2 regions of the Pseudoalteromonas sp. APC 3250 genome follow, and region 2 is predicted to be linked to the other one. Evidence: predicted binding sites of a transcription regulator. Region 2 holds the regulator's gene; the other holds the start of a gene.

Region 1 (15,024 bases), on a different contig from region 2:
TCATATATTAATACCAATAAGCAACCATGCTGCATGGGGTTGTTAAAATAGCACTGGCATCCTGCTGGTGCATAAAATGTATTTAGCTTCGTTTAGGAAGCTTACCTTCTGAGATGCTCGCATCTAATAAAGTTATAACTTTATCAAAGACTTGCTGTGCGTTGAGTTCGCTAGTATCAAGCTCAATCGCATCCTCTGCAGGTACAAGCGGCGCAACGGCGCGATTCATATCGCGATCATCACGTGCTTGAATGTCCTGTAATAGACCACTTAGTGTAACATCAAGCCCGCGCTCATTCAACTCAACAAAACGTCTGCGAGCACGTTCTTCTGCACTTGCGGTTAGAAATATCTTTAATGGCGCATCTGGAAATACCACAGTGCCCATATCGCGGCCATCGGCAATTAAACCGTTTTCTGTTCTAAACGCACGCTGGCGGCGAAGCAACGCTTCTCGAACACGCGGCAATGCGGCCACTTTAGACGCTGCAGCACCCACTTCTTCATTTCGAATAGTGGTTGTGACATCTTCGCCTTCTAAAATAATCTTTCCTGCATTAGTGTCACTGTCTATCAAAAACTGCACATCAAGATTTGCAGCTAATGGGACGAGTGCTTCTTCGTTATCTAACGCAATTTGGTGATGAAGTGCTGCAAGTGATAGTACGCGATAAATTGCTCCGCTATCTAACACATCCCAGCCTAATTTTTCAGCCAATAGGCGACAAACAGTTCCTTTACCAGAACCACTTGGGCCATCTACGGTGATTACGGGCATTAATAACGCCGGCATTTAAAACCTCCTTCAATGCACACCAAAATAAACCGCCACATTATACGCCAATTAATAAAGATTATCCGCTTTTAGTATGTAACTTTTTATAAATACTTATAAATAGCCTATTTACTGACAGATGCTAACACTTTGAAAAATGTTGGGAATGTCTTATAAGTACAGGCCGGATCGTTAATCGTTATGGGCTTACCCCCTACTGCCACCATTGCAAAGCACATGGCAATACGGTGATCGTCGTAGGTATCTACAGCCACATTATTAAATTGCTTTGGCGGTGTGATCTCAATAAAGTCGTGCCCTTCAACCACTTCGGCCCCTACTTTTTTAAGCTCGGTGGCCATTGCATGTAAACGGTCAGTTTCTTTTACCCGCCAGTTATAAATATTACGAATAGCGGTTGGCCCTTTAGCAAACAAGGCAACAGTCGCCAAGGTCATTGCAGCATCAGGTATCGCATTAGCATCTATATCGATACCGTTAAGCTCGCCTTTACGAACAACTAAATGCTCGTCATACCAATCAATTTTGGCACCAACCTGCTCCATCACTTTAGCAAAGCCAATATCACCTTGAACTGATTTAGCGCCAACGCCTTTAATTTCTATTTCGCCACCGGCAATTGCTGCAGCAGCAATAAAATAAGAAGCCGATGAAGCATCACCTTCAACCATTATGCGCTCAACCGCTTGGTATTGCTGAGCACCTTTAACGAAGAACGTGGTGTAATTATCATGCTCAACAGTTACACCAAAGCGCGCCATCACATCCAGAGTAATATCAATATAAGGCTTAGAGACTAAGGTACCTTTAATTTTAATGTATGTATCGCCTTTAAATAACGGCGCAGCCATGAGCAGCGCCGTTAAAAATTGACTTGAAATACTGCCGTCAATTTCGACTTCACCACCGGCTATTTGCCCACCGATAATTTTAAGTGGTGGGTAATCTTTATTTTTTAAATAACTTACATTACCACCCAAGGCTTGTAAGGCATCAACTAAATGACCAATTGGTCGCTCTTCCATGCGCGGCTCACCAATTAACTCATACTCACCAGCAATCGCACTCAGTACTGCCGTTAATGGTCGATACGCTGTACCTGCATTACCTAAAAACAACGGCTCAGTTGGCGTATTAAACACGCCACTCACGCCCTCTACGGTTGCTACGGTGCGTTCAGTATTAAGCGTTACATTAACGCCCAAGTGCTTTAACGCACCCAGCATATGGCGAATATCGTCGCTATCGAGTAAGTTTTCAACAACCGTGGTGCCGTTAGATAATGCTGCTAATAATAAAATTCGGTTTGATAAACTCTTTGAGCCCGGTAATGTCACACTGCCATTCACTTGTGAAATAGGGGCTAAGAAAAGTTGCTCCATTAACTATTCTCCTTGGCGAAGTTAGCCATAAAGTCAACTAAGGCTTGTACACCTTCCAATGGCATCGCGTTATAAATACTGGCGCGCATCCCGCCAACAATACGATGACCTTCAAGCGCTAACAAGCCCGCTTCTTTTGACTCTTTAACAAACTTATCATTTAAGCTTTCATCAACCAGCCAAAAAGGCACATTCATACGTGAACGGCAATGCTTCGCTACTTTATTGGTATAAAAATCTGAACCATCAATAAAATCATAAAGCAGCTGCGCTTTGGCAATATTATGAGCTTCCATGGCTTTTACACCCCCGGTTTGCTCAAGCCATGCAAATACTTCTGCCGCTAAATACCAAGCAAAAGTCGGTGGGGTGTTAAACATGCTGCCTTGTTTTGCCTCAAGGGCGTAATCTAAAATACCCGGCTTGGCGAGCCCTTCACGCTCAAGTAGCGTTTTGCGAACAATCACAATAGCAATACCCGATGGACCGATATTTTTTTGTGCACCCGCGTAGATTAAATCAAATTTATTAACGTCAATTTCGCGCGATAAAATAGTCGATGACATATCGGCCACAATCGGCGCCGTTGGATGACTGGGTACGTCAAATATTTCAAGGCCGTCTACGGTTTCATTCGGGCAATAGTGAATGTAAGACGCATCAGCAGGTAAAACCCAATCGGCTACCTGCTTAATAGAAAACAGGCCGTTATCATCATTGCGCACATCAACAGCGTGTGTATTTGTAAACTTATCTGCTTCGCTGGTTGCACTTTTTGACCAAACGCCATTTTCACAATAAACTGCTTTTTTACCGTTAACATGAAGGTTTAAAGGTACGGCACTGAATTGACCTCGACCACCACCGTGCATAAATAGCACTTCAAACTCGTCACTTATATTCATTAAACGACGCAGGCTGGCTTCACATTTAGCGGTTAATGCTAAAAATTCATGACTACGATGACTTATTTCCATCACCGATACACCAAGACCTTGCCAGTTTAAAAACTCTTTTTGCGCTTTTTGCATGACTGCCGGTGGTAACATTGCAGGGCCTGCACAAAAATTATATATACTCATTACCTTTTCCTCATTCCAGTAATTTAACTTGAATTAAACTAATTTAATTTTTTTCAACTACATAAAAAAAGCGGCCAAGGCCGCTTTTTTCAATCTAATTATTCTGAAGGAGGATTGTCATCCGCCACTTCATCAATAACTGTATCTACTGTTTCAACGTCTTCGATATCAACCAAGTCACTTTCAGTCACTTCAATTTCTTCTATACGTTGTAAACCAACTACTTGCTCTTCGTCAATAGTTCTGATCAAAATAACACCTTGGGTGTTACGTCCAACCGTAGAAACTTCATTAACACGAGTACGTACTAAGGTACCACGATTCGAAATAATCATTATTTCGTCGTTGTCATCAACCTGTACAGCACCAACAACAGCACCGTTACGCTCACTCACTTTGATTGATACAACACCTTGAGTTGCACGACTCTTAGATGGGTAATCTTCAAGTTGGGTACGCTTGCCGTAGCCATTTTCTGTCACTGTTAATATTGCACCATCATTCTTTGGTACAATAAGTGATACAACACGCTGATCGTCTGGCATCTTAATACCACGAACACCCGTTGCAGTACGGCCCATAGGACGTACACCTTTGAAACGGATTTCAGGCTTACCTTCTTCATCAAGAACAGGGTTACCATTTTCATCAACAACAGCCGTTTCTTCAGCCTCTTTAAAGCGAACAACTTTACCCGCATCAGTGAACAACATAATTTCGTTGCTGCCATCGGTAATATCAACACCGATTAAGCTATCACCTTCGTTTAAGTTAACCGCAATGATTCCGCTTGCACGTTGACGACTGTATGCCGTTAATGGCGTCTTCTTAACCGTACCGAACGCCGTCGCCATAAAGATGTATTTATCATCTTCATAATCGCGTACTGGCAGGATTGCAGTAATACGTTCATCTGCTTCAAGTGGTAATAAGTTAACAATTGGCTTACCGCGCGCTGCACGACTGGCAAGTGGCAACTGGTATACTTTAAGCCAATATAAACGACCCGCTGTAGAGAAACAAAGAATAGTATCGTGCGTATTGGCAACCAATAAACGTTCAATGAAATCTTCATCTTTCATCTTAGTTGCTGATTTACCTTTACCACCACGACGCTGCGCTTCGTAATCAGTTAATGCTTGATACTTAACGTACCCTTCATGTGAAAGCGTAACAACTACGTTTTCTTCGTTGATTAAATCTTCAAGGCTTATATCGTGTGCTGCAGCATTTATTTCAGTGCGGCGCTCATCACCATATTGCTCTTTAATTTCAACGAGCTCATCACGAATAACTTCCATTAAACGCTCTGGATTTGCCAAAATGAATAATAACTCGGCAATCAACTCAAGTAATGATTGATATTCGGTAAGAATTTTTTCGTGTTCAAGACCAGTAAGTTTGTGTAAACGTAAGTCTAATATTGCTTGAGCTTGTTGCTCAGAAATATAGTACTGACCATCACGAATACCAAGCTCGCTTGCTAACCAATCTGGGCGTGCCACGTTGTCTTCGCCTGCTTTATCAAGCATGGCTTTAACATTACCTAATTCCCATGGACGCGCTGTTAATGCAACTTTTGCTTCAGCAGGTGTTGGCGACTTACGAATAAGTTCGATAATTGGGTCAATGTTAGCCAGTGCAATCGCTAAACCTTCTAGCGTATGCGCACGGTCGCGGGCTTTGCGTAAATCAAATACCGTACGACGGGTAACAACTTCACGACGGTGAATAATAAATTCTTCAAGCATTTCTTTTAAGTTGAAACACTTAGGTTGGTTATTAATTAACGCAACCATATTCATACCAAACACAGTTTGTAACTGAGTTTGTGAATAAAGATTGTTTAGAATAACTTCACCTACGTCACCACGTTTGATCTCGATAACGATACGCATACCGTCTTTATCTGATTCATCACGTAATGCGCTGATCCCTTCAATTTTTTTATCTTTAACTAGCTCGGCGATTTTTTCAATCAAACGTGCTTTGTTAACTTGGTAAGGGATTTCATGAACAATAATGGTTTCGCGACCCGTCTTTTCATCGGTTTCGATGTCAGCACGCGCACGCATGTACACTTTACCACGACCGGTTTGATAAGCTTGTTCAATGCCTTTTTTACCGTTAATAATCGCCGCAGTTGGGAAATCAGGCCCAGGAATGTAATCCATTAACTCAGTAATGGTCAATTCAGGGTTTTGAATAAGCGCTAAACAGCCATTCACGACTTCTGTTAAGTTATGTGGCGGAATATTTGTTGCCATACCAACCGCAATACCTGATGAACCATTAACTAATAGGTTAGGTATTTTAGTGGGTAACACATCAGGAATTTGCTCTGTGCCATCGTAGTTAGGCACAAAATCAACCGTTTCTTTTTCAAGATCGGCTAATAATTCGTGCGACATTTTTGCCATACGTACTTCTGTATAACGCATTGCCGCTGCTGAATCACCATCAACCGAACCAAAGTTACCCTGACCATCTACTAGCATGTAACGCAGTGAGAATGGCTGAGCCATACGTACGATGGTGTCATAAACTGCACTGTCGCCGTGTGGGTGGTATTTACCGATTACGTCACCGACCACACGGGCCGATTTTTTGTAAGGCTTGTTCCAGTCATTACTAAGCTCGTTCATTGCAAACAAAACGCGGCGGTGAACAGGTTTTAAACCGTCACGTACGTCTGGTAATGCACGTCCTACAATTACACTCATGGCGTAATCTAAGTAGGAGTTTTTTAACTCGTCTTCAATATTGACTGGCAGAATTTCATTGGCGAGATCAGTCATTTGATATCACATTCCTTCAGTATCAGCTCTTAACAACCCAGTATTAGGTATTAAGAGTGTTTGTTATTATTTCTAAGTAACCATGCTATCACAATTAATTTTAATTTACAGGCGCAAAACTTTGCGATTTATCAATTTAGGCCTATATAATGGCCTCAGATTGACGAGGAAGTATTTTATGACCGAACATCAAAATGTAGATAACGCAGAAATAGCAAAGTTTGAAGCCATCGCAGAACGTTGGTGGGATTTAGAAGGCGAATTTAAGCCGCTTCACGAAATTAATCCATTACGATTAGATTTCATCGCAGACAAAACCAAAGGATTATTTGATAAAGAAACCCTAGATGTAGGATGTGGTGGTGGCATTTTAAGTCACAGCATGGCGCGAATGGGCGCAAACGTAACAGGTATCGATATGGGGCAAGAGCCTTTAACTGTCGCCAAGTTACACAGCTTAGAAACAAGTGTCCCCGTTGAGTATATAAAAGTACCTGCAGAGCAGTTTGCAGATGAGCACCCTGAGCGCTTTGATGTGATCACTTGTATGGAAATGTTAGAGCACGTCCCCGACCCTGCATCTATTATTCATGCGGTGGCTAAATTGGCAAAACCAGGCGCTGATGTTTTTTTCTCTACTCTTAATAAAACCCCAAAAGCTTATTTATACGCTATTGTCGGGGCAGAAAAACTACTAAAAATGGTCCCAGAGGGTACCCATGACCATAAAAAGTTTATTAAACCTGCACAATTAATTGCATGGGCAGAGCAAGCTGGCTTAAAAGTACGTGCCAGTGCTGGGTTAAGTTACAATCCACTTTCAAAGCAATATACAATTAGTGATGATGTGAGCGTAAATTATATGCTGCATTTTGAGAAGTTAGCGTAATGGCAAGCTCTCAAACCCCCATTGCCCCAATGGAATATCAAGCATTGCTGTTTGACTTAGATGGCACTTTACTCGATACCGCTGATGATTTAGGCGCCGCACTAAACACCGTGCTGCAAAATCATCAACAACCCCAAGTGGGCAGTGATATATATCGCCCCGCGGCTTCAAACGGTGCTGCCGCTTTATTGGCTGCTGGTTTTAAAGAAAGCTGGGCACAACAGCCGCAAGAGCAACTTTTACATGAGCTAGTTACGCAATACGCTGCCAACATTGCCACCCATACCCAATGTTTTGTAGGAATAGAGCAATTACTAATCGCACTTGATAACAAAGCAATCCCTTGGGGAATTATGACCAATAAGCCCGGATTTTTAACTGATCCTTTAGTCAAAGCGATTCCTGCATTAAAAAATGCACGTATTGTGGTTAGCGGTGATACCTTAGCTGAATCTAAGCCCTCACCCCTTCCTTTACTGTATTGCGCTGAGCAAATGAGTGTAGATCCTTCGCGTTGCTTATATATAGGTGATGCGCAGCGTGACATTCAGGCAGGTAAAGCAGCCAATATGCACACCGCAACCGCACTATGGGGATATGTACCGAGTGTTGACGAGGCATTGGCTTGGAATGCGGATTTTAATTGGCACAGTCCTATAGATGCATTTAACCACATATAGTGCCATGTTAATTAATAAACACTACATATTGTGATTGTGTTAGTTTTTACGCAAAGCTTGATGATAAAAAAAGCAGACAAAATTTATTTTAAAAAAGCGTAAATTTAATCTTTCCTTAGTTGATTTTTACAAATTTCAACTTAACCGAATGATCAAAGGTTAATGCCTACTAACACAATTGCGTTATCCCAACGTTATCCACAATGAGAGCGGTTTCTGTCCCTTGCAAAAGATCCCAGACCACACTATCTTGTGATCTCTAATTTGAACAACACCAGATATTGTGGCTAAATGTTATTCAATTAAATTCACCAAACCGGTGAAAATAACAATAAACGAATAGGCACTGCGCTTTTTTAGGTGCACGCATTGGTCAAAAATATTTAATTCCCAAGGAATACAGGCAAAGCTATGAACCAACAGTTATCTGTAAGCAAACGTGACGGTCGTAAAGAGCCACTCGATCTTGATAAGATCCATCGCGTTATTGAATGGGCCGCCGAAGGTTTAAATAACGTTTCGGTTTCACAAGTTGAACTAAAATCGCATATTCAATTTTATGACGGTATTCGTACTAAAGACATCCACGAAACGATTATTAAAGCTGCTGCGGATCAGATCTCAAAAGAATCGCCTGATTATCAGTACCTTGCTGCTCGTTTAGCTGTATTCCATTTACGTAAAAAAGCCTATGGCCAGTTTGAACCACCGCGTCTTTTTGACCATGTTACTAACATGGTTGAACAAAAACGCTACGATGCACATTTACTCGTTGATTACACAGAGCAAGAATTAGATGAGCTAGATGCGTACTTAGACCATTCTCGCGATCTTAACTTTAGCTACGCAGCAGTAAAACAGCTTGAAGGTAAATACCTAGTTCAAAACCGTGTAACGGGTGAAATTTACGAAAGCGCGCAGTTTTTATATATCTTAGTGGCTGCAAGCTTATTCTCTGATTACCCTCGTGATACACGTATTGATTACATCAAACGTTTTTATGATGCGGTTTCATTATTTAAAATTTCTTTACCTACGCCAATTATGTCGGGCGTACGTACACCAACACGCCAGTTTAGCTCATGTGTACTTATTGAGTGTGGCGATAGCCTAGACTCAATTAATGCTACATCATCAGCAATTGTTAAATACGTTTCTCAACGTGCTGGTATTGGTATTAATGCAGGTCGTATTCGTGCACTAGGTAGCCCTATTCGTAACGGTGAAGCGTACCACACAGGTTGTATTCCGTTTTATAAGCACTTTCAAACAGCGGTTAAAAGCTGTTCGCAAGGCGGTGTACGTGGTGGCGCAGCAACCCTTTTCTACCCGCTTTGGCATTTAGAAGTTGAAAACTTATTAGTACTTAAAAATAACCGTGGCGTTGATGATAACCGCGTACGTCACTTAGATTACGGCGTACAGTTTAATAAACTCATGTACTCACGTTTAATTAAAGATGATTACATTACGTTATTCAGCCCCTCTGATGTGCCTGGCCTTTACGATGCATTTTTTGAAGATCAAGACGAGTTTGACGCGCTATATGTAAAATATGAGCAAGACGAGTCAATTCGTAAAAAACGAATTAAAGCAATTGAGCTGTTCTCTATGTTTGCTCAAGAACGTGCTAGCACGGGTCGTATTTACTTACAAAACGTTGACCACTGTAATACACACAGTCCGTTTATCTCAAAAGTGGCGCCTATTCGTCAATCTAACTTATGTTTAGAAATTGCGTTACCAACTAAGCCTCTTAGCAACGTGAATGATGAAGAAGGTGAAATTGCACTTTGTACATTATCTGCGTTTAACTTAGGTGCCATTGAGTCTTTAGATGAACTAGAAGAGTTAGCTGAGCTTGCGGTACGCGCACTTGATAACCTACTTGATTTCCAAGACTACCCAGTACCTGCAGCTAAAAATGCAACTATGGGACGTCGTACGCTAGGCATAGGCGTTATTAACTACGCATACTACCTAGCTAAAAACGGTAAGCGTTATTCAGATGGCAGCGCAAATGCGCTTACGCACAGAACATTTGAAGCGATTCAGTACTACCTAATGAAAGCATCTAATGAGCTGGCAAAAGAGCGTGGTGCCTGTCCTAAATTTAACGAAACAACGTACTCACAAGGTATTATGCCAACGGATACGTACAAACGTGATTTAGATAAAATTTGTGATGAACCACTTCATCTTGATTGGGACGCGTTACGTTCCAGCATTAAAGAGCACGGTATGCGTAACTCAACACTGAGCGCATTAATGCCATCAGAAACATCATCGCAAATATCTAATGCAACCAATGGCATTGAGCCACCGCGTGGCCATATTAGTGTTAAAGCAAGTAAAGACGGTATTTTAAAACAAGTTGTCCCTGAGTACGAACGCCTTAAAGATAGCTATGAGTTACTGTGGGATATCCCATCTAACGATGGTTACTTACAATTAGTAGGCATAATGCAGAAATTTATCGACCAAACGATTTCAGCAAATACTAATTATGATCCAAATAAATACGAAGGCGGTAGAGTACCTATGAAAGTCTTATTAAAAGACTTACTTGGTGCCTACAAGCTAGGTGTTAAAACGCTGTACTACCATAACACCCGTGATGGCGCATCAGACGCACAAGAAGACGCTCCAGAAGTGGAAGATGATGATTGTGCAGGCGGCGCGTGTAAAATTTAATAGTTAAACTTAAAGCGGGCGCCTTGCCCGCTTTGTCCTGATAGTTTTAGTGATAGTTTTTTGAGTGATAAACATGTCTTATACTACTTTTAGCAGAAATCATAATAACCAAATGCAAGAGCCAATGTTTTTTGGTCAAACCGTTAACGTGTCACGTTACGATCAACAAAAATACCCTATTTTTGAAAAGCTGATTGAAAAACAATTGTCTTTCTTTTGGCGTCCTGAAGAAGTTGACGTAAGTAAAGACCGTTTAGACTTTCAAGCGCTTCCTGATCACGAAAAACATATCTTTTTAAGTAACTTAAAATACCAAACTTTACTTGATAGTGTTCAAGGCCGTTCGCCTAACGTTGCACTATTGCCAATTGTGTCAATTCCTGAGCTTGAAACATGGATTGAAACATGGGCGTTTAGTGAAACCATTCACAGCCGTTCATACACACATATTATTCGTAATGTAACTCAAGCCCCTGAACTCATTTTTGACGACATTGTTAGCAATGACAAAATTAGTGAACGTGCCGATGCCGTAACCACTTATTACGACGATTTAATTAACTCGGTGTCGCTTTACAACCTGTACGGTGAAGGCAAACATGACATTAATGGTGAAACCGTTGTGGTTAATTTATTTGAGCTGAAAAAGAAATTGTATCTGGCGATGATGTCAGTGAACATTCTTGAAGCTATTCGCTTTTATGTCAGCTTTGCGTGTTCATTTGCGTTTGCAGAGCGTGAGCTAATGGAAGGCAATGCTAAAATTATTAAGCTTATTGCCCGTGATGAAGCGCTTCACCTTTCAGGCACTCAGCATATTTTAAATATTATGCAAGATGGCAAAGACGACCCTGAAATGGCAATTGTTGCTGCACAGTGCCGTGAAGAAGCAATCAAGATGTTTGTTGACGCTGCAGAGCAAGAAAAAGAATGGGCCGAGTACCTGTTTAAAGATGGTTCAATGATTGGCTTAAATAAACATATTTTATGTCAGTATGTTGAATACATTACCAATGCACGCATGACTGCTATTGGTTTACCAGCACAGTTTGATAATAACAGTAACCCTATTCCATGGATCAACTCATGGCTTGTTTCTGATAACGTGCAAGTTGCTCCACAAGAAGCGGAAATTAGCTCATACCTTGTAGGTCAAATTGATTCACAGGTTGATGCAGCTGAATTTGGTGACTTTGATTTATAATGACTGATAGAACCACTGCAAGTGTCACGCTTGCAGATAACAGCCAGTGCTTAGATTTTACCGCTGGCTGCCCTTCTCTTTTACACTGCTTAGAATCGAATAAAATTGATGTTGCTTACCAGTGCCGTGAGGGATATTGTGGTGCGTGTCGTGCTACGCTTGTCTCTGGTGAAGTCAATTACAATGAAGAACCGTTAGCCTTTGTGCGTGATGGTGAAATACTATTGTGTTGCTGCAAGCCCAATGGTGATATCAGTATTAATTTAAAGTAACTAGCAAACCACACAGTATAATGCCTAACAGCTCGCTTTATTCACTTACCTGTTTCTGCAATTATTACTCGAGTAATCGCGATTATAGCCGTGTTATTTACTCTGAATAAGTAGCAGGTACAAATCGGTAATGACCCGTAATTGTATAAGCAAAAAGCATATCGCTCATTTCAGGTCCGCGACCAATATTGTGCACAATAAGCGGTTGACCACTGTCCTGCGCTATTTCATTAACGACCATACCTATGTGCGGTAAATTGCCTGGCAGCATCCAAGTGACTATGTCACCGGTTTTATAATCAGCTGCATTATGCGATTTAGATAACACTTGAGCATGGCGCTCAAAGTAAACCTGTAAGTTAGGTACACGTCGATGATCAATGTTTTTATCTGGCTTGGTTAATCCCCAAATACGCTTAGAAGGATATGCGCGAAAATTGGCCTGCATGTCTTCATGTACTAACTTTTGTAAATCAATACCAAGCTGTCGATACGACCTAATTATAACATCAGTACATACACCAATATTAGCGGGTACATCGCCACCAGGGTATTCAAGCCTATGATAGGCGCTATCGTAAGTTACTTGTTGCGTTGTTCTGTGGATCAATGCGTTGACAATATCATGATTAAAATCGGCTGCCTTTACATCAAGGGCAGATAAAGCTAGTAAATAGAGCACAAAGCGCAACATATAAATTCCTTTTATAATATTTATTAACTAAAGCTGTTGAGTAATATAGTCAGGAATATTAAATTTATTTCCATTGCTGGTAAAGTGCGCATCAAGTGCATAGGCCATTTTTTCAAGCGGAGCATCATCATAACCACAGGTTTGGATTTCATTGATGTAGCGCATAATAAAAGCGTGAGCACCGAGCTCGTGCCATTGAACGACATGAGCCAGCTCATGAAAATGCACTCTTAAATTACGCGCAACATGAGGTAATATGTAATAAGTGTTTTTGTAGGTGATCCCTGCTACATCCATGTCAATAAAATCGCTTAAACCAATTTCACGTAAACCAGTAAAGTCAGGCTTGGGAATGTGTTCAACAACCACATAAAATGCAGTTTTCAAAAAATCATGTGGGTAAAAGCCATCAAATTCGCTAACAAATGTATCACAGCATATTCTTTGATGAACATACTCACTATTCGTTTTATCAATCCATTGTTCTATTTGCGCTAGCATGTTTTCTCCAAAAAATTTGCTTAGTGACTTAATTTAAGCATAAACATTTAATGACGCAGAATTTGCTATTATCAATAAAAAAGCGCCAATGGTATTATTACTGACGCTGATTATTAATAATGGCTATAAAATTGCCTAGCCTTCTTCTTCAACCAATGATTCTAATAACTCATGGATCTCTGATTTTAATTCTTTGTCTTCAATTTTATTCGCACTGATTTTAGCATCTTGCAGATTTTTAATTGCCGCTTCTTTATCACCCAGCTCAAGCTGTAAAGTAGCCATAGAAAAGGCAACAGACGACATATGATCTTTGTTATTAATTTCTATCGACTTCTGTAACGCTTTTTCGTAAGTCTCGATAGCTTCTTCTAGCTCTTCGGTGAAATCAGCCAATGTTTCCCACTGTACAGGGTGATCCTTCGCTGTATTTTCGTTTTCAATACAAATAGCTTTTAGCTCAGCATATAAAGATTCAAACTGTTTAGTATCATTTTTATTAGCCGCTGCCATCAGCTTTTCCGCCAAATCGTGAACCGCTTTGTATACTTTAGTATTCATAATTACTCGCTACCTTATTAACGCGCCTTTTTTGACTTATTAAAGGCATCGTATTCGAAATATATTCCCTAATAGTACATTATTATTAAGCGCTGCGTTGTTACAAAAGTATTATAAGCGATAAAAACAGAGGTTTAATTTAAAAACCTGGATATTACAGTGCTACACTTAACGCTTAATTTAAGTCGCAATAGTAAATACCTACCCTATGCAAAATTGCAATCAATGCGGTAAATGCTGCACTAAATATGGTGCGGCAGATTTAGATACAAATCAGGATGAAATTGAAATGTGGGCGTTATTCAACCCAGAAATATTTCAATATGTTAAAAACGATCAGTTATGGTTTGATCCCAAAACAGGCGAGCAATTAACGCAATGCCCATTTTTAGTACTTAGCAGTAAAAAATATCCACAAGAAAAAGATAAATATACATGCAGTATTTACCATGACCGTCCTCAAGATTGCCGACACTACCCAAGTTTAATTTCAGAAATGATAAACGATGACTGTGAAATGCTTGAACCAATCGATAAACAAAATCCTTTCAAAGCACAAAAAAAATTAGACATACTAATGATAGACAGCCGCTCTTAAGCGAATAAATATAACAAATGCACTGATCTGTAATAATGAGCTGGTAATGTAAATTTAACGCGATTATTTTGCCATTCAACGCAAAATTAAAAGTTATAGTATAACATTGTTGATGATGCCATTTTGTAGTGTTATATTATATCACAACATAACAACCACGATTCGAAGTAATTATGACAAAGTTAACACTCATATCCTCAGCGCTACTGTCTGTTTTGTGTTCTCACTCTGCCCTAGCAGCAACGATTAACGGCACAGTAACAGATTCAAAAAAACAACCTATTGCTAATGCAACTATCCATGTTCATGGAAAGTCACAAAGCGTGAAAAGCAATGAACAAGGTCAGTTTAGCATCGACATAGATGCTAAAAGCCAATTACATATTAGTAAAGATAACTACATCGATTCACGTATATCGCTTGAGAATGTAGACGATACAATTACTGTTACATTAAAGCCGTCTTCGGTTGAAACTGTGGTTGTGTATGCCTCGGCACTGCATAAAAATAGCTTAGAAATGATTTCACCTGTAAGCGTACTATCAGGGGATGAACTAAAAAATAAAGCGAAACCGACCCTAGGTGAAACACTTAAAGGAATACCAGGAGTAAACGCTAGCTACTTCGGCCCTGTCTCTTCAAGTCCGATTATTCGTGGCCTAGGTGGTCCTCGTGTTAAAATTACTCAAAACGGTTTAGATAGCAGTGATGCATCACGTATCGGTCCAGATCACGCGACATCAAGTGATAGCTTAGCCGCTGAACAAATTGAAGTACTACGAGGCCCAAGCACCCTACTATATGGCTCTGGTGCTATTGGCGGTGTAGTAAATGTGGTTGATAACCGTATTCCAACCAATAATATTGACGCAC
Region 2 (15,024 bases):
GCAGAGTCAGCTAATTCTACCGCTTTTTCGATTAATGCTTCAGGAGGCTCAATTTTAAACATAAACGCTTTTGCACATACTTTACCAATGCCAAGAAATTGCGACATGGTAAAATTAGATAAAACGATAAAAAGGGAACCACCGAATACAATAACCACAGAAGGGGTATTGTAAAACATAGCGACTTCACCGCTACTACTCATAAACATGGACATGACAATTAAGCCAATTGCGCCAAGGATCCCAATAATGGTTGCTAAATCCACATTCCCTCCAAAGGTTTTATATTTTTTCTTCGCAAGCGTTGTTATTAATTGTTTATCGGCAAGATACTGAAATACTTAAGTGATTTTTATGATAAACGGTAAAATTAAGATTAGTTATATTTTAGATCAACATAGGTAATCAATCTAATTAATCAAAATTAATAATTTTAAAAAATAACGTTGAAACGCAATAAAACCCAATCAACAGCATTTATCTATCAAAAAACAATATCATTCTTTGACCTAGTTTAGCATTCCCCCTAAAATTGGCGTCTAAATTTATTATGTAAGTTGAAAATAAAGATGGCGACTAAAAAACCTGAAAATTTAAGTTTCGAACAAGCACTAGAAGAGTTAACAACAATTGTCAGTGAAATGGAACAAGGTGATTTATCGCTTGAACAGTCTTTAAAGCAATTTGAGCGAGGTATTGCACTTGCGAGCGCATCTTCAGGCAAACTTCAACAAGCTGAGCAAAAGGTGTCGATATTAATGGGTAATGACGAAAAAGCACCGCTTACTCAGTTTGATAACGATATGGAATAATCGTGAGCATAAAAGAACAAATAAAACTCGCTCAAGATGATGTAGCTAATACGCTCAACCTTTATTTTGAACAACCTCTTGAAAGCGACAATACTATAAAAGAAGCCACACATTACAGTGTAATGAATGGTGGTAAAAGACTGCGCCCGTTTTTAGTGTACACCACAGGTAAAATACTCGGTGCTGACAAGCGTGATTTAGATGTACTTGCCGCAGCCATTGAATGTATTCATAGTTATTCATTAGTGCATGACGACTTACCTGCTATGGATGATGATGATTTACGCCGTGGTCGCCCTACATGTCATATTGTATACGGTGAAGCACAAGCGATTTTAGCTGGAGATGCACTGCAAACTTTAGCATTTGAACTTATTGCTAAGCACACATTTAAATGTTCGACTGAAGCACAATTAAAAATGATCGCAGCACTAGCGCATGCATCGGGGTTACAAGGTATGGTTGCCGGACAAGGCCGCGATATTGCAGCAACCGATAAGGTTATTACTGTTGATGAGTTAGAACGCATTCATAAACTTAAAACCGGTGCGCTAATAAATTGTGCGATTACTCTTGGCGCACTGTGCGCCCCTAATACAAGCCAACAAACTTTAGATAACTTATCAACTTTTGGATACGCTATAGGGCTTGCATTTCAAGTTCATGACGATATTTTAGATGTTGAGGGCGATACGCTTACTTTAGGCAAGCCACAAGGGTCAGATATTGCAGCGAATAAAGCGACATACCCCGCTTTATTAGGTATGCTAGGCGCTAAGCAAAAAGCACAAAATTTAATACAACAAGCCCATGAGGCATTAGCTAACATTGACGCAGACACAACAGATTTAGCGGCATTGGCTAACTATTTAATTGAACGTGACCATTAAATACAGCTAAAACGTATTAACTCTTAGTATAAAATTATTACTGAATATTAAGTCGCCTTTTAAACCTCGTTTGTTTTGAGGAGGGTTAATATTAGCGAAGGATATATAAAAAACCATGACACTTGATAGCAGCAAGTATCCATTACTTGATTTGGTGAACGAACCAGCCCACTTGCGAGACTTAGCACAAGATAAGCTTCCTGCATTTAGCCATGAATTGCGTGACTATTTACTCAATTCGGTATCGCAAAGTAGCGGCCATTTAGCGTCTGGTTTAGGAACCGTAGAACTTACCGTTGCACTACATTATGTATACAACACACCCGATGACCGCTTGGTCTGGGATGTGGGTCATCAAGCTTATCCGCATAAAATACTGACTGGCCGTCGTGATCAAATGCATACCATTCGCCAAAAAGACGGATTGCATCCTTTCCCTTTTAGAGATGAAAGTGAATACGACACCTTTAGTGTTGGCCATTCAAGTACCTCAATTTCTGCGGCGTTAGGTATGTCTATTGCTGCACAAAAAGAAGGCAAAGGGCGTAAAACAGTCGCGGTAATAGGCGATGGCGCAATTACTGCTGGTATGGCCTTTGAAGCAATGAACCACCTTGGCGATGTTAAATCAGACATGCTGATCATTTTGAACGATAACGAAATGTCGATATCTGAAAATGTCGGTGCGTTAACCAATCATTTTGCGCGTATTTTATCAGGTAGCTTTTATACCAACATCCGCGAAGGCAGTAAAAAGCTGCTCTCTGGTGTACCGCCGGTAAAAGAGCTTGCCAGCCGTATGGAAGAACACATTAAAGGGATGATGATCCCGGGTACTTTTTTTGAAGAATTAGGTCTAAATTACATTGGCCCAATTGATGGACATGATGTGAATATGTTGGTTGATACGCTGCGCAATATGCGTAACTTAAAAGGCCCACAGCTTTTACATATAAAAACCCAGAAAGGCAAAGGTTACAAGCCTGCCGAAGCCGATCCGATTGGTTATCATGGCGTACCAAAATTTGATCCTGCAACATCAAGCTTACCAAAATCTAAGCCAGGTGCGGCGACTTTCTCAAATGTGTTTGGTGATTGGCTTTGTGACATGGCCGAGCAAGACAGTAAGCTCATGGCAATCACGCCAGCTATGCGTGAAGGTTCAGGCATGGTACGTTTTTCTAAAGAGTATCCAGAACAATACTTTGACGTAGCAATAGCAGAACAACACGCTGTTACTCTTGCTGCAGGTTTTGCTTGTGAGGGCTTAAAGCCCGTTGTGGCTATCTATTCTAGCTTTTTACAACGCGCGTACGATCAACTAATTCACGACGTTGCACTGCAAAACCTACCGGTATTATTTGCTATAGACCGCGCCGGTATTGTTGGAGCCGATGGTGAAACCCATCAAGGCGCCTACGACTTAAGCTTTATGCGCTGTATACCTAATATGGTCATTATGGCCCCAAGTGATACTAACGAATGCCGTCATATGCTTTATACAGGCTATCAAGCTAATTGTCCTGTTGCTGTTCGTTACCCGCGTGGTAGTGCAGGCTCAGCAGACATTCAAAGCACTATGCAACAACTTGAAATGGGTAAAGCGAATGTAATTAAAAAAGGTACTAAAGTGGCTATATTGTCATTTGGTACCTTGCTTGAAAACGCACAACTTGCCACTGATGAGCTCAATGCCACTCTAGTAAACATGCGATTTATTAAGCCACTTGATACGGCATTAATTAATGAGCTGATTAATGATCACGATATTATTGTAACCCTTGAAGATAACGCGATTGCGGGCGGTGCAGGCTCTGCAGTTAATGAATATTTAACGAGCATTAAAGCCGATGTAAAAGTGCTTAACTTAGGTATTCCTGATGAATTCATTAAACATGGCACACAACAGCAAATGCACGATGAAATGGGGTTAGGTGAACACGGTATTTTAACTTCAATTAAATCATTTATGAGCTAACACTTATCGTGTTTAATAAAAAAGGAGCCATTGGCTCCTTTTTTATTGCTCATCTATAACCTCTAGCGCATCCATACCTTAATATCGGCTAGACCATTGCTTTGTAACAAACCAATTTGCTGTTCAACATTGGGGTTTTGCTCAAACTCAAATGCATCTAATTGCTCGTCAAAGGTAATATTAGCGACGCCATCGCCGCCGCGTTTTTTAACTTGATGTAATGCTATGTCAGCTAGATTAATTGATGTTTCCCAGCTAATAACTTGCCCACCTAAGAGAGGTAACGGATAGAACGACCACCCGACTGACGCTGTTATATTGGTTGTTTCACCGTTAGGAAGCTGAAACGAATAATCTGCAATTGCTTGGCATAATTCAGATACATAGCTGTCGATTAAATTACATTTAAAATCGCGCAATAACAGTAAGAACTCATCACCACTCCAACGGGCAACATAATCAGAACCTTGAGTACGCGAGTTAAGTAATGCCGCTACTTGTTGTAAACAGCTATCTCCAGCAATAGGACCATAGGCATCGTTAATGCGGCTAAAGTTATCTAAATTAATAATTAACAACACCAACGATTTACCTTGAGCCTGCAATGACTGCGAGTTACGCTGAAAATGCTCAATATCTTTTGGTAGTTGATCAAACAAAAAACGGCGACTTCTCAGCCCTGTTAGCTCATCAGAGTGACTAACAAGTTTAAGCTGAGAGTTTACTTGGTTTAATTTATCGTTTGCTTGGCGAAGCTCAAGGGTTCGCTCAGTAATAAGCCCCTCAAGAACCTGCTGCTTACGTCGCTCTTGAACTTTAAATACCCAAAACACCAAATAAAAGAGCAACACAAAACCACTGGTGATCAGTAATCTAAAATATATAGTTTCACCAAATCGTTCAGGCACCACAAAAGCGTATTCGGCCGATTGCGCTTTGCCCCAATCTTCACCTTGACGTTTTGTCTCTAATTCAAATAAAAACATACCTGCTGGTAAGTTAGTGTAAATTGCTTCTCGGCGGGTATTTGCATAGCGCCAATCATTATCAAGTCCATTGAGTTTATACCTAAACTCTATACTTGCAGGTGCATAATAATCGATAGCGGTATAGGTAAGCGTTACATCACGCTCGTCAGTTTTAAGTACTGGCTTTTTACCTAACGCAGCCGCAGCAAGTTTTCGTGATGGCGTGGTTAAAGTTTCTATAGTTGGTTTAAGTGAACGCAGCCCAAATAATTCTACGTCTTTAGGAATTTCTACAACGCCTTGCAAGCTGGGATACCAAATTGAATTATCCATATCAACCACCGCATCATGGCCTAAACCATTACAGCATTGACTTGCTTTACCATCGAGCTGTCGATCAAATGAAGAGATCACTTCCTCCACTTTTAGGCTTTCAATGTTGGCTTTGAATTGCTCAACTGGCATGCGATAAACCCCTTTCATGGTGCTTACCCAAATGCGTTTTGTAGTATCATCGTACTCAAGACTAAATATAGAACCATATGGCAGCCCATTGGCGGCATCTAATTGCTGCCACTGCCCTTGTCCACTGCGATAAAACAAACCATCGTTAAGCGAGCCAATTAAAATCCCCACGCCTTTAATGTGTAAAATGCTAGTAACGTACGCACTTTCCAAAGTGGTTTGGTCGCCTATTTTTTCTATCCCGCGTTCAGTAAAGTAATACGCCCCTTTACTGGTACCAATCACCCCAAAATTTGGTTTATCTAAAACATAGGTTACAAACTTACTGCCTAAAAAAGCATTGTACGCAAAAGGGTTTAACCCGTTGTAATTTAAACGATATAAGCCTCGCCCAGTGCCCACCCAAAAGCCGCCTTTAGTCGACGTACTAATAGCAAATACAGGATTATCACTTAGCGCACGGGCAGGGAAACTATATAAGGTATTCGACTCGTAGAAAAACAAACCTCTACCAGTGGCAACATAAAGACGATTGCCGTCAAACTGTAAGTCATGTACTGAGGCATTACCATACTTGGCACTGTTGATGACATTGATAAACGTTTTATCGGCATCGAAATAGCCTACGCCGCTTTTGTTGGCAATCCATAACTTACCATCTGGTGATTTACTAATGGCCATAACCGCTTCGGTCATTTTAGAAATGGCTGAATGGCGCTCTATTCGCCCTTCGTGAGCAAGCCAAAGTCCCTCACTAAAACTCGCTAACCATATATTATTTTCATCATCTCTAAATATATCGGCAAACCAAATACTTTGATCTAATTGACTGGGCTCAACCCATTGCCAATCATCCGACTTCCCTCTGAACAATAAGCGCCCATAAGTCGATACCCACAAGCCACCATTGCCATCACTCATAAACTTATAAACGGCTGAGTTGTTAGCGTTAGGCAGCGGAAATGGGCGTAGCTCATCATCTAAATCTAAAAAGTAAGCGCCTAGCTCAGAAGCAAGATATAAATTGCCATTTAAAAAGGATAAGTCGTGAACAATTGTTTGTGCTAAACGATCAGGCAAGGCCACTTTAGCGGTAAGCTCTAAGCGCAATTTAGAAAAATCAGACGCGCTTTGCGTCAAGCGCAATAAATTACGATCGTTAACCAGCCAAATTCCCTCTGGTGAGAGCGCCATTTTACTGACTGACCCTACTATTTGGGTGATCGCAGTGGCATTTACGATAGGGCTCGGATTGTTTAGCTGGTCGCGCAGCTCTATCTGGCCTCTGTCTATGTAATAAAGCCCATTAGCTGCTATCCAAATACTGCCTTTAGAGTCTTCAAGAATATCTCTAACAGGGCCTTTAATATTAAACTCTTGTGCGGTTAGCTTTTCTGGGTCTATAACAACGAGGCCGTTTTTCGTGCCTATCCATAATAGTCCTTGGCCATCAATCAGTAATTTATTGATGCCATTGCTGGGTAAAAACAGACTATTTTGAGTGTTGTAATTAGTAAAAGTGTTACCATCAAATCGGCTTAATCCGAATTGCGTACCAAGCCACATGTAGCCTTGGTTATCTTGCACCACACTTTTGAGGGATTGTGAGGGAAGTCCGTCTTTAATGTTCCATTGTTTAACTACGTAATCAGTAATTGAAGCCGTACTTGGCATGGCACACATCAAGAGTACACAAACCAATAAAAATCGCATCATAGTGCTGCCACCTAGTTAAACAAATAATAAATTAAAAGGGTAGTAAACCTACTTTTATCAATGCTTGCAAACAAATAAGCGAAAAAATACCTGCAAGTACATCATCGGCCATAATACCAAACCCACCATGAGCACGTTTATCAAGTATACGAATCGGCCCTGGCTTTGCTATATCAAAAAAGCGAAATAGTAAAAAGCCCACTAATAATGTTTGCCAATTCAGTGCTGCACCAATCATCGTTATATAGTAACCAGCGACTTCATCCCAAACAATAGCTGGATGATCATGAACTTGAAGGTCATCAGCTGTTTTTCCACATGCCCAAATACCAAATATACTGATCACCACCGCAAATACAATTTGTAACCATAACGGAAAATGCATGGTAATAAAAATAAATGGTAACGCCGCTAAAGTACCAAATGTACCAGGGGCTTTAGGCGCAAGCCCTGTACCAAAACCCAAACCAAAAAATTGATGTGGGCGTTTTAAATTAAATAATCGGTTTTTATTCAAACCTGCTCCTTGGAAAAGTGCTCAAAGCCTTTGTGCTCAAAAACAAACTTTTCACCTTGGTGTAATAATTCTATATTCCCGTCACCACTTTTGATTTGGCCGATACAGGTTGCTTCTACACCGTATTGGCGCAACTTAATATCGAGCATACTCTTATTACTGTCTGGGACAGTGTAAAGTAGTTCATAGTCATCGCCATAGTTGAGTATAAAAGGAAGCTGTTGCTCAAAATCAAGACTCGCTTGCATCGCATCAGAAGTAGGTACATTTTCAATATTGATTGTTGCACTGACCTGTGACAAATCCAAAATGTGACCTAAATCAGCAAGTAAACCGTCTGAAATATCAATAGCTGATGACGCTAAGCCACGCAAAGCTTGTCCGGCGGCCACGCGTGGCGTTGGAAAGTTTAAACATTTATTAATATGCTTTAAATGTTCAGGTGCAACTGGCAAACCTTGTTTTTTTGACTCAATTGCCAAACCAGCATCACCTAGCGGTCCGGTTACAAAAATCCAGTCGCCCACTTTTGCGCCACTTCGACGCAGTGCTTTACCTTCAGGAACCGTGCCTTTTGCACAAATAGTAATACTGAGTGGGCCTTGAGTCGTATCGCCACCAATAATTTGTACATTAAAGTACTCAGCAATTTCATGCATGCCGTCAGTCAGCTCTGCAATCCATTGTGGATCGATACTTGGCAACGTGAGTGCAACCGATACCCATGTAGGCTCTGCACCCATGGCAGCTAAATCACTTAAATTTACTGCCAGAGCTCGATGCCCTAATGCGCGAGGAGAGATATCATGAAAAAAATGCACCCCAGCAACTAAGGTATCTGTTGTTACAGCAAGCTGACAGTTTGCTGGTACTGTGACAAGCGCACAGTCGTCTCCAATCCCTAAATTAACATCGCGACGAGTGATACCGCGACCTTTAAAGTAGTGATTAATTAATTCAAATTCCTTCATACACAAAAAAGCCGACCTATGCCGGCTCTCCTTTTTAACGGTTATTTATAACAACTCACTGAAATTAATATGCAGCTTAAGTTGTTATGACTTGCGTAACTGTTTTACAGCTTTATCAAGTACACCGTTTACAAATTTATGGCTATCTTCAGCGCCAAACATTTTCGCTAATTCAATGCTTTCATTGATAGCCACTTTGTAAGGAACATCTTCACGAAATTTAAGCTCGTAGCTGCTTAAACGTAAGATTGCACGTTCAACTTCGTCTAATTCATCAAATGGACGAGTTAAATGAGGCGATACAGCTTCGTCTAGTTGCTTATGATTTACGGCAACTCCACGCGCTAAATCTTTAAAATATTCAACATCAATTTTAGTCACATCGTTTTCGATCAACATTTGTTGTTCGATATCGGCAATTGCATTGCCGCTTAATTGCCATGAATACACGGCTTGAAGTGCTAAGATACGTGCTTTACGTCTTGCTGCTGGTTTCACAAAAATTCCTTAAACTTAAATTTTATCTAACACATTAACCATTTCAAGCGCACCTAAAGCAGCTTCGCCGCCTTTGTTACCCATTTTGGTACCTGCGCGCTCAATTGCTTGCTCAATGCTTTCAGTGGTTAATACGCCAAATGCAACCGGGATATCATACTCAAGCGATACTTGTGCAAGCCCTTTATTTGACTCGCCAGCGACGAGATCAAAGTGAGGCGTGCCCCCTCTGATCACTACACCTAAGGCGATAATTGCATCATATTCTTTTTTTGCTGCAACGCGTTTCGCTGCTAAAGGTAATTCAACCGCACCGGGTACGTAAATCACGGTAATATCGTCTTCTGATACTCCACCAGTACGTTTTAGCTCATCAACAGCACCTGCAAGCAAGCTACTACCAATAAAGTCATTAAAACGAGAAATGACAATGGCAAACTTTTTGCCTGGAGCGTATTTATTACCTTCAATAATTTTCATTTGATAACCCTAAAAATAAGTTTAAGCGATTTCGGTTGCGCAAAAATTGATGCGCATTATACCACATAAATAAAATAATAACCTAGCGCGTAATTATTGTGGCTCTACGTAGTCAACCACTTCTAAATGGAACCCTGATAATGCATGGTATTTTTTAGGTAAACTCATCAAACGCATTTTTTGAATACCTAAATCAGCCAGAATTTGCGAACCCACACCGACGGTGCGCGAAGTACCTTGAAATTTACGTGGCGTCACATTTTCACCCGCATCAGCTGCGGCAAATGCTTTTACTGTGGCTTCTAACTCTTCAGTGCTTTCTTGCTTACCTAAAATAACTAAGGCGCCATTATGCTCAGCAATATAAGCCATTGCTTGCGATAAACCCCAACTACGGTCAGCGTTGCGATCAGAGAGTAAAATATCGTTAAAGGTACTTTGTAAATGCACACGCACTAAGGTCGGTTCTTGTTGTTTTATTTCACCTTTAAGCAATGCATAGTGTAACTGCCCATCAATGGTGTCTTTGTATGTCACTAAGTCAAACTCACCATGTTCAGTTGGCAATTTACATTTTGCAACTTGCTCAATTGTGGTTTCGTTTAGGTTGCGGTACTCGATTAAATCAGCAATGGTGCCAATTTTAATATCATGTTGCTTAGCAAATACTTCTAAATCAGGACGACGCGCCATGGTGCCATCTTCATTTAGGATTTCTACAATCACTGATGATGGCTCAAGCCCTGCTAAACGCGCTAAGTCACACCCCGCTTCTGTATGCCCTGCACGTGTTAACACGCCGCCTGGTTGCGCCATAATAGGAAAAATATGACCTGGTTGTACAATATCGCTTGGCACAGCGCCTTTCGCGATGGCAGCTTGAACAGTGCGGGCACGATCCGCTGCAGAAATACCTGTGGTAACCCCTTTTGATGCTTCAATCGACATAGTGAAATTAGTTGAGAATGCGGCACCATTATTTTTTACCATTAATGGTAAATCAAGCTGCGAGCAACGCTCTTGAGTCATCGTTAAACAAATTAGTCCACGGCCATGAGTCGCCATAAAGTTAATGGCTTCTGCACTAATGTGTTCAGCAGCAATAATTAAATCGCCTTCATTTTCTCTGTCTTCATCATCCATTAAAATAACCATTTTACCGGCTTTAATGTCATCAATTATTTCTTGTGCGCTGTTTAAATTCATAAGTTGCTCGTATAAGTTGTCAATGTCGTTATTTTATAAAGCCCGCTTTAGCGAGTAAGCTCATCGAAATATCTGAACCCGTAGGCTGCTCAGCCCCTCTAACTAGGCGCTCTAAATAACGTGCTATTTGGTCGACCTCTAAATTCACTTTGGTACCGACTTGAAAATCAGCTATGGTCGTTTGCCCGCTGGTGTGGGGCACAATCGTCAGTTTAAATTTATTACCTTCAACAGCATTAACCGTCAGGCTAATACCATCAATACAAACCGACCCTTTGTAAGGAATGTATTTCATTAAATTTTCATCGGTGGCTAACCAATATTCTGTTGCTCGCGCATTGGCATTAATTGCTGTGATAGTGGCAATACCATCTACATGGCCAGACACTAAATGACCACCGAGGCGCGAAACAGGTTGCATCGCCTTTTCTAGATTAACGGTTTGCCCTAATGCGTAATGTGCAAACCCTGTTAAGCTAATCGTTTCATTTGATAAGTCAGCACTAAAGCCGTCAATATGCTTATCAACAACCGTCAGGCAGACACCATTAGTTGCAATACTGTCACCTAACTTAACATCACTCATATCAAGGTTTTTACTTTGGATACGAATAGCTAAATCACCTTGTTTTTTTTGTAATAACGCAATTTTACCTGTCGCTTCAACTATTCCAGTAAACATAGTGCTACTCTTTATATAAAATGATTAATGAGCTTTTTTTAGTGCTGTGATACGTAAATCATCACCGATTGGCACACACTCATTAAAAGTTAAATTAATGGTATTTTGCATACTCATTAACTCTGGGAAATTTAGTAAACTTTTAGCATCGCTGCCCATTAATTTAGGAGCAATGTAAAAAACAAACTCATCAATTAAATCAAGTTCTGTCATTTTGCCAGCCAGTGTTGCTCCGGCCTCTAGCCACACATTATTAAACTGCAATTGGGCTAGCGTGTTTAACACGGCCAGTAAATCTACTTTATTATTATTTTCAGGTACTTCAATCTGTTTAACAAAATGAGGCCACTGATGCGATTTATCAACCTTGGTGGTAAATATTATCACCTCACTTTGAATTGAAAATAAGGCAAGATCAGGGGTAAGTCTATTTTGTGAGTCAATAACAACGCGAACCGGTTGGCGCAGTGGTAAATCAGTTGGTAAAGAATACGGTAACTCTTCTGGGCGCACATTTAATTTTGCATCATCCATTAATACCGTATCGGCACCGGTTAAAATTGCACAGTTTTGTGCTCGGTATAGTTGCACATCTTGGCGCGCAGCGGGGCCTGTTATCCATTTACTTTGGCCGTTTTTAAGCGCCGTTTTACCATCAATACTGGCGGCCATTTTGCAAGTCACAAAGGGTAACCCCTGCTCCATGCGCTTAAAAAACCCAAGGTTTAATGCGCGAGCTTGCGCTTCAAGTAATCCGTGAGCAACTTCTATACCAGCATCCGCTAAAATTTTCAGACCTTTGCCTGCAACTTGCGGGTTGCTGTCAACCATTGCGGCAATCACTTTTTTAACACCGGCTACTTTTAGCCCTTCAGCACATGGCGGTGTTCGACCATAATGACTGCAAGGCTCAAGTGTTACATAAGCGGTTGCGCCTTTTGCATTTTCGCCAGCCATAGCCAGTGCGTTTACCTCTGCATGACCTTGGCCCGCTAACCGATGAAATCCTTCACCTATTACTTTATTATTCTTTACGAGTACGCAGCCAACATTAGGATTAGGAGTGGTGGTAAAGCGCCCTTTTTTTGCCAGTTCAATAGCGCGGGCCATGTAGCGTTTATCATCCTCTGAAAACGAACTTTGCTTGGTCATTACTATTCCCCTAAGCGGGCTATTTCTTCACCAAATTCGCGTATATCTTCAAACGAGCGATACACAGAGGCAAATCTTACATAGGCCACTTTATCTAACTTTTTAAGCGCTTCCATAATGCACTCACCCACCAAATGGCTAGACACCTCGCGTTCGCCAGTGGCACGTAACTGCGACTTAATAATATTAACCACTTCATCAACTTGCTCAGTGCTTACGGGGCGTTTTTCGAGGGCGCGAGTTAAGCCATTTAGTAACTTATCTTCATTAAACGGTTCGCGGCTGCCATCTTGCTTGATGACCCGTGGCATCACTAATTCAGCCCCTTCAAAGGTGGTAAATCGTTCGTGGCATTCATTACATTCACGACGTCTACGTACTTGGTGTCCCCCACCTACAAGGCGAGAATCAATAACTTTAGTATCTTTGGCGGTGCAAAAAGGGCAATGCATAACTGTGTGTTTCCGTTTTAAAAACAAAAAATGGCCGCTATCATAGCGGCCATTATCATAACAAAAATGTGTGCAGTTGTGATCTAAATTACTATTTTACTCTTGGATTAAGCGTAAACAGGTAATTTTGCACAAATTGCTTTCACTTTTTCTTTTACTTGCGCTTGTACTGACTCATCTTCGATGTTGTCTAGTACATCACAGATCCAGCCCGCTAACTCTTTTGATTCAGCTTCTTTAAAGCCACGACGAGTGATTGCTGGTGAACCAATACGCAGACCAGAGGTAACAAATGGTGAACGTGGATCGTTCGGTACTGAGTTTTTGTTAACCGTGATATTCGCATTACCTAGGGCAGCATCTGCATCTTTACCTGTGATATCTTTGTCGATTAAATCAAGTAAGAATAAGTGGTTGTCAGTTTTACCCGATACTACTTTGTAGCCGCGCTCTTGTAATACCGCAACCATTGCTTGTGCATTTTTAACAACTTGTGCTTGGTATGTTTTAAACTCAGGTTGAAGTGCTTCTTTAAATGCAACCGCTTTAGCAGCAATAACATGACATAAAGGACCACCTTGGCCACCTGGGAAAACAGCGCTGTTTAGCTTTTTGTAAATTTCTTCATCGCCACACGCAGAGATGATTAAACCACCGCGAGGACCCGCTAATGTTTTGTGTGTTGTGGTTGTTACAACGTGAGCAAATGGCACTGGGCTTGGGTAAACACCCGCAGCAATTAAACCTGCAACGTGCGCCATATCAACAAATAAGTAAGCACCTACTTTGTCTGCAATTTCACGGAACTTAGCCCAATCAACAATACCTGAGTATGCAGAAAAACCAGCAATGATCATTTTTGGTTTGTGCTCAAGTGCTAACGCTTCAACTTGTGCGTAATCAATTTCGCCAGTTTCTTCGTTAAGGCCATACTGAATTGCGTTGTATGTTTTACCAGAGAAGTTAACGTGTGAGCCGTGCGTTAAATGACCACCGTGCGCTAGGCTCATGCCTAATACAGTATCAAGTGGGCTTAAAAGAGCTTGGAAAACAGCAGCATTCGCTTGTGAACCGGCATGAGGCTGTACGTTTGCGTAATCTGTACCAAATAATTCATTTGCGCGGTCAATAGCAAGTTGCTCAACCACGTCTACGTGCTCACAGCCACCGTAGTAACGTTTGCCCGGGTAACCTTCAGCGTATTTGTTAGTCAGCTGAGAACCCTGCGCTTCAAGTACGCGTGGGCTACAGTAGTTTTCAGATGCAATTAACTCAATATGCTCTTCCTGACGTGATGTTTCTTTGCTCATCGCGTCAAATAACTCTGGATCAAAGTCCGAAATATTCATGCTACGTTCTAACATTGGGGTCTCCTGGGCAACGTGTATGGGTATTTTTTAGAGGCTTTATTGTACGCTTAAAACGACGTTTTGCCTACGCTCTTAAGTTGAGGATATTTAAACAGGGATTGAAACTATTTCACAGCATTTTGATGATGATATTTTTTTATAAACTAATAACAATTTTAAATGAATTTTATTTACTACATTTATATAGCTTATGCGTTATGTCTAAAGCGATGCATAAATAAACAAAAAAAGCGGCCTAAGCCGCTTTTATTATCTGCCTTTTTTAGGCAAGCTTTTTAAACAATTCTGTACGCAAAACATCATAATCGTTGTGCATATCAGTGGCTAAACACGGTTTTGCTAATGCATCAGCTAACGGCTTTGGCATATCTAATTCAACATTAAGGATATCCTCAACGCTGTCTTTAAATTTGGCCGGATGCGCAGTCGCTAAAAAAATCCCCACAGCATCTGCCGCCTTATTTTCTACAAGACCTTGGTAAGCAATTGCGGTGTGAGGCTCTGCAATATAGCCAAGCTGTTGAATTTTTTTCATCACTGTTTGTGTTTGCTGCTCATCAACACTCACCGAATAAAAGTTATCATAACTAAACCAGTTATTATCTAACATTGATTGCACACGTGGCCAGTTATTAGGTTTACTCACATCCATTGCATTTGAAAGCGATTCAATTGTCGCATTAGGCGTCCAATTTTTATCAAGCATAAAGCGCGGTACTGTGTCGTTTTGGTTTGTAGTCGCACTTAGTTTACCAACTGGCATACCAATAACAGCGCCAATCATAGCCGCACACACATTACCAAAGTTACCACTCGGTACTGAAATATGCGCTGTAGCACGCTTTTCTTTTGGCAGCTGTGCAATGG

What was found. The regulator NrdR, encoded in region 2, represses ribonucleotide reductase genes. The targets are predictions, from matches to a motif close to AAACACNANATNTNGTGTTT.
Region 1: the regulator NrdR is predicted to act here: its motif matches at 7,897-7,916, upstream of nrdA (class 1a ribonucleoside-diphosphate reductase subunit alpha).

The regions. Positions count from the first base shown of each region.
Region 1 covers NZ_JASDCM010000001.1:73,936-88,959, reverse strand. The annotation lists gene cmk ((d)CMP kinase) at 83-793, opposite strand; gene aroA (3-phosphoshikimate 1-carboxyvinyltransferase) at 901-2,178, opposite strand; gene serC (3-phosphoserine/phosphohydroxythreonine transaminase) at 2,178-3,260, opposite strand; gene gyrA (DNA topoisomerase (ATP-hydrolyzing) subunit A) at 3,359-6,058, opposite strand; gene ubiG (bifunctional 2-polyprenyl-6-hydroxyphenol methylase/3-demethylubiquinol 3-O-methyltransferase UbiG) at 6,237-6,947, shown strand; gene QL986_RS00360 (HAD-IA family hydrolase) at 6,947-7,627, shown strand; gene nrdA (class 1a ribonucleoside-diphosphate reductase subunit alpha) at 8,039-10,321, shown strand; gene nrdB (class Ia ribonucleoside-diphosphate reductase subunit beta) at 10,395-11,525, shown strand; gene yfaE (class I ribonucleotide reductase maintenance protein YfaE) at 11,525-11,797, shown strand; gene QL986_RS00340 (DUF1287 domain-containing protein) at 11,895-12,491, opposite strand; gene QL986_RS00335 (hypothetical protein) at 12,519-12,992, opposite strand; gene QL986_RS00330 (tetratricopeptide repeat protein) at 13,128-13,553, opposite strand; gene QL986_RS00325 (YkgJ family cysteine cluster protein) at 13,762-14,151, shown strand; gene QL986_RS00320 (TonB-dependent receptor) at 14,325-15,024, shown strand, end outside.
Region 2 covers NZ_JASDCM010000027.1:5,033-20,056, reverse strand. The annotation lists gene pomA (flagellar motor protein PomA) at 1-266, opposite strand, end outside; gene xseB (exodeoxyribonuclease VII small subunit) at 570-812, shown strand; gene ispA ((2E,6E)-farnesyl diphosphate synthase) at 815-1,702, shown strand; gene dxs (1-deoxy-D-xylulose-5-phosphate synthase) at 1,818-3,680, shown strand; gene QL986_RS18045 (ligand-binding sensor domain-containing diguanylate cyclase) at 3,743-6,829, opposite strand; gene QL986_RS18040 (phosphatidylglycerophosphatase A) at 6,861-7,346, opposite strand; gene thiL (thiamine-phosphate kinase) at 7,343-8,317, opposite strand; gene nusB (transcription antitermination factor NusB) at 8,402-8,815, opposite strand; gene ribE (6,7-dimethyl-8-ribityllumazine synthase) at 8,831-9,295, opposite strand; gene ribBA (bifunctional 3,4-dihydroxy-2-butanone-4-phosphate synthase/GTP cyclohydrolase II) at 9,389-10,501, opposite strand; gene QL986_RS18015 (riboflavin synthase) at 10,530-11,183, opposite strand; gene ribD (bifunctional diaminohydroxyphosphoribosylaminopyrimidine deaminase/5-amino-6-(5-phosphoribosylamino)uracil reductase RibD) at 11,208-12,335, opposite strand; gene nrdR (transcriptional regulator NrdR) at 12,338-12,787, opposite strand; gene glyA (serine hydroxymethyltransferase) at 12,895-14,151, opposite strand; gene thrC (threonine synthase) at 14,420-15,024, opposite strand, start outside.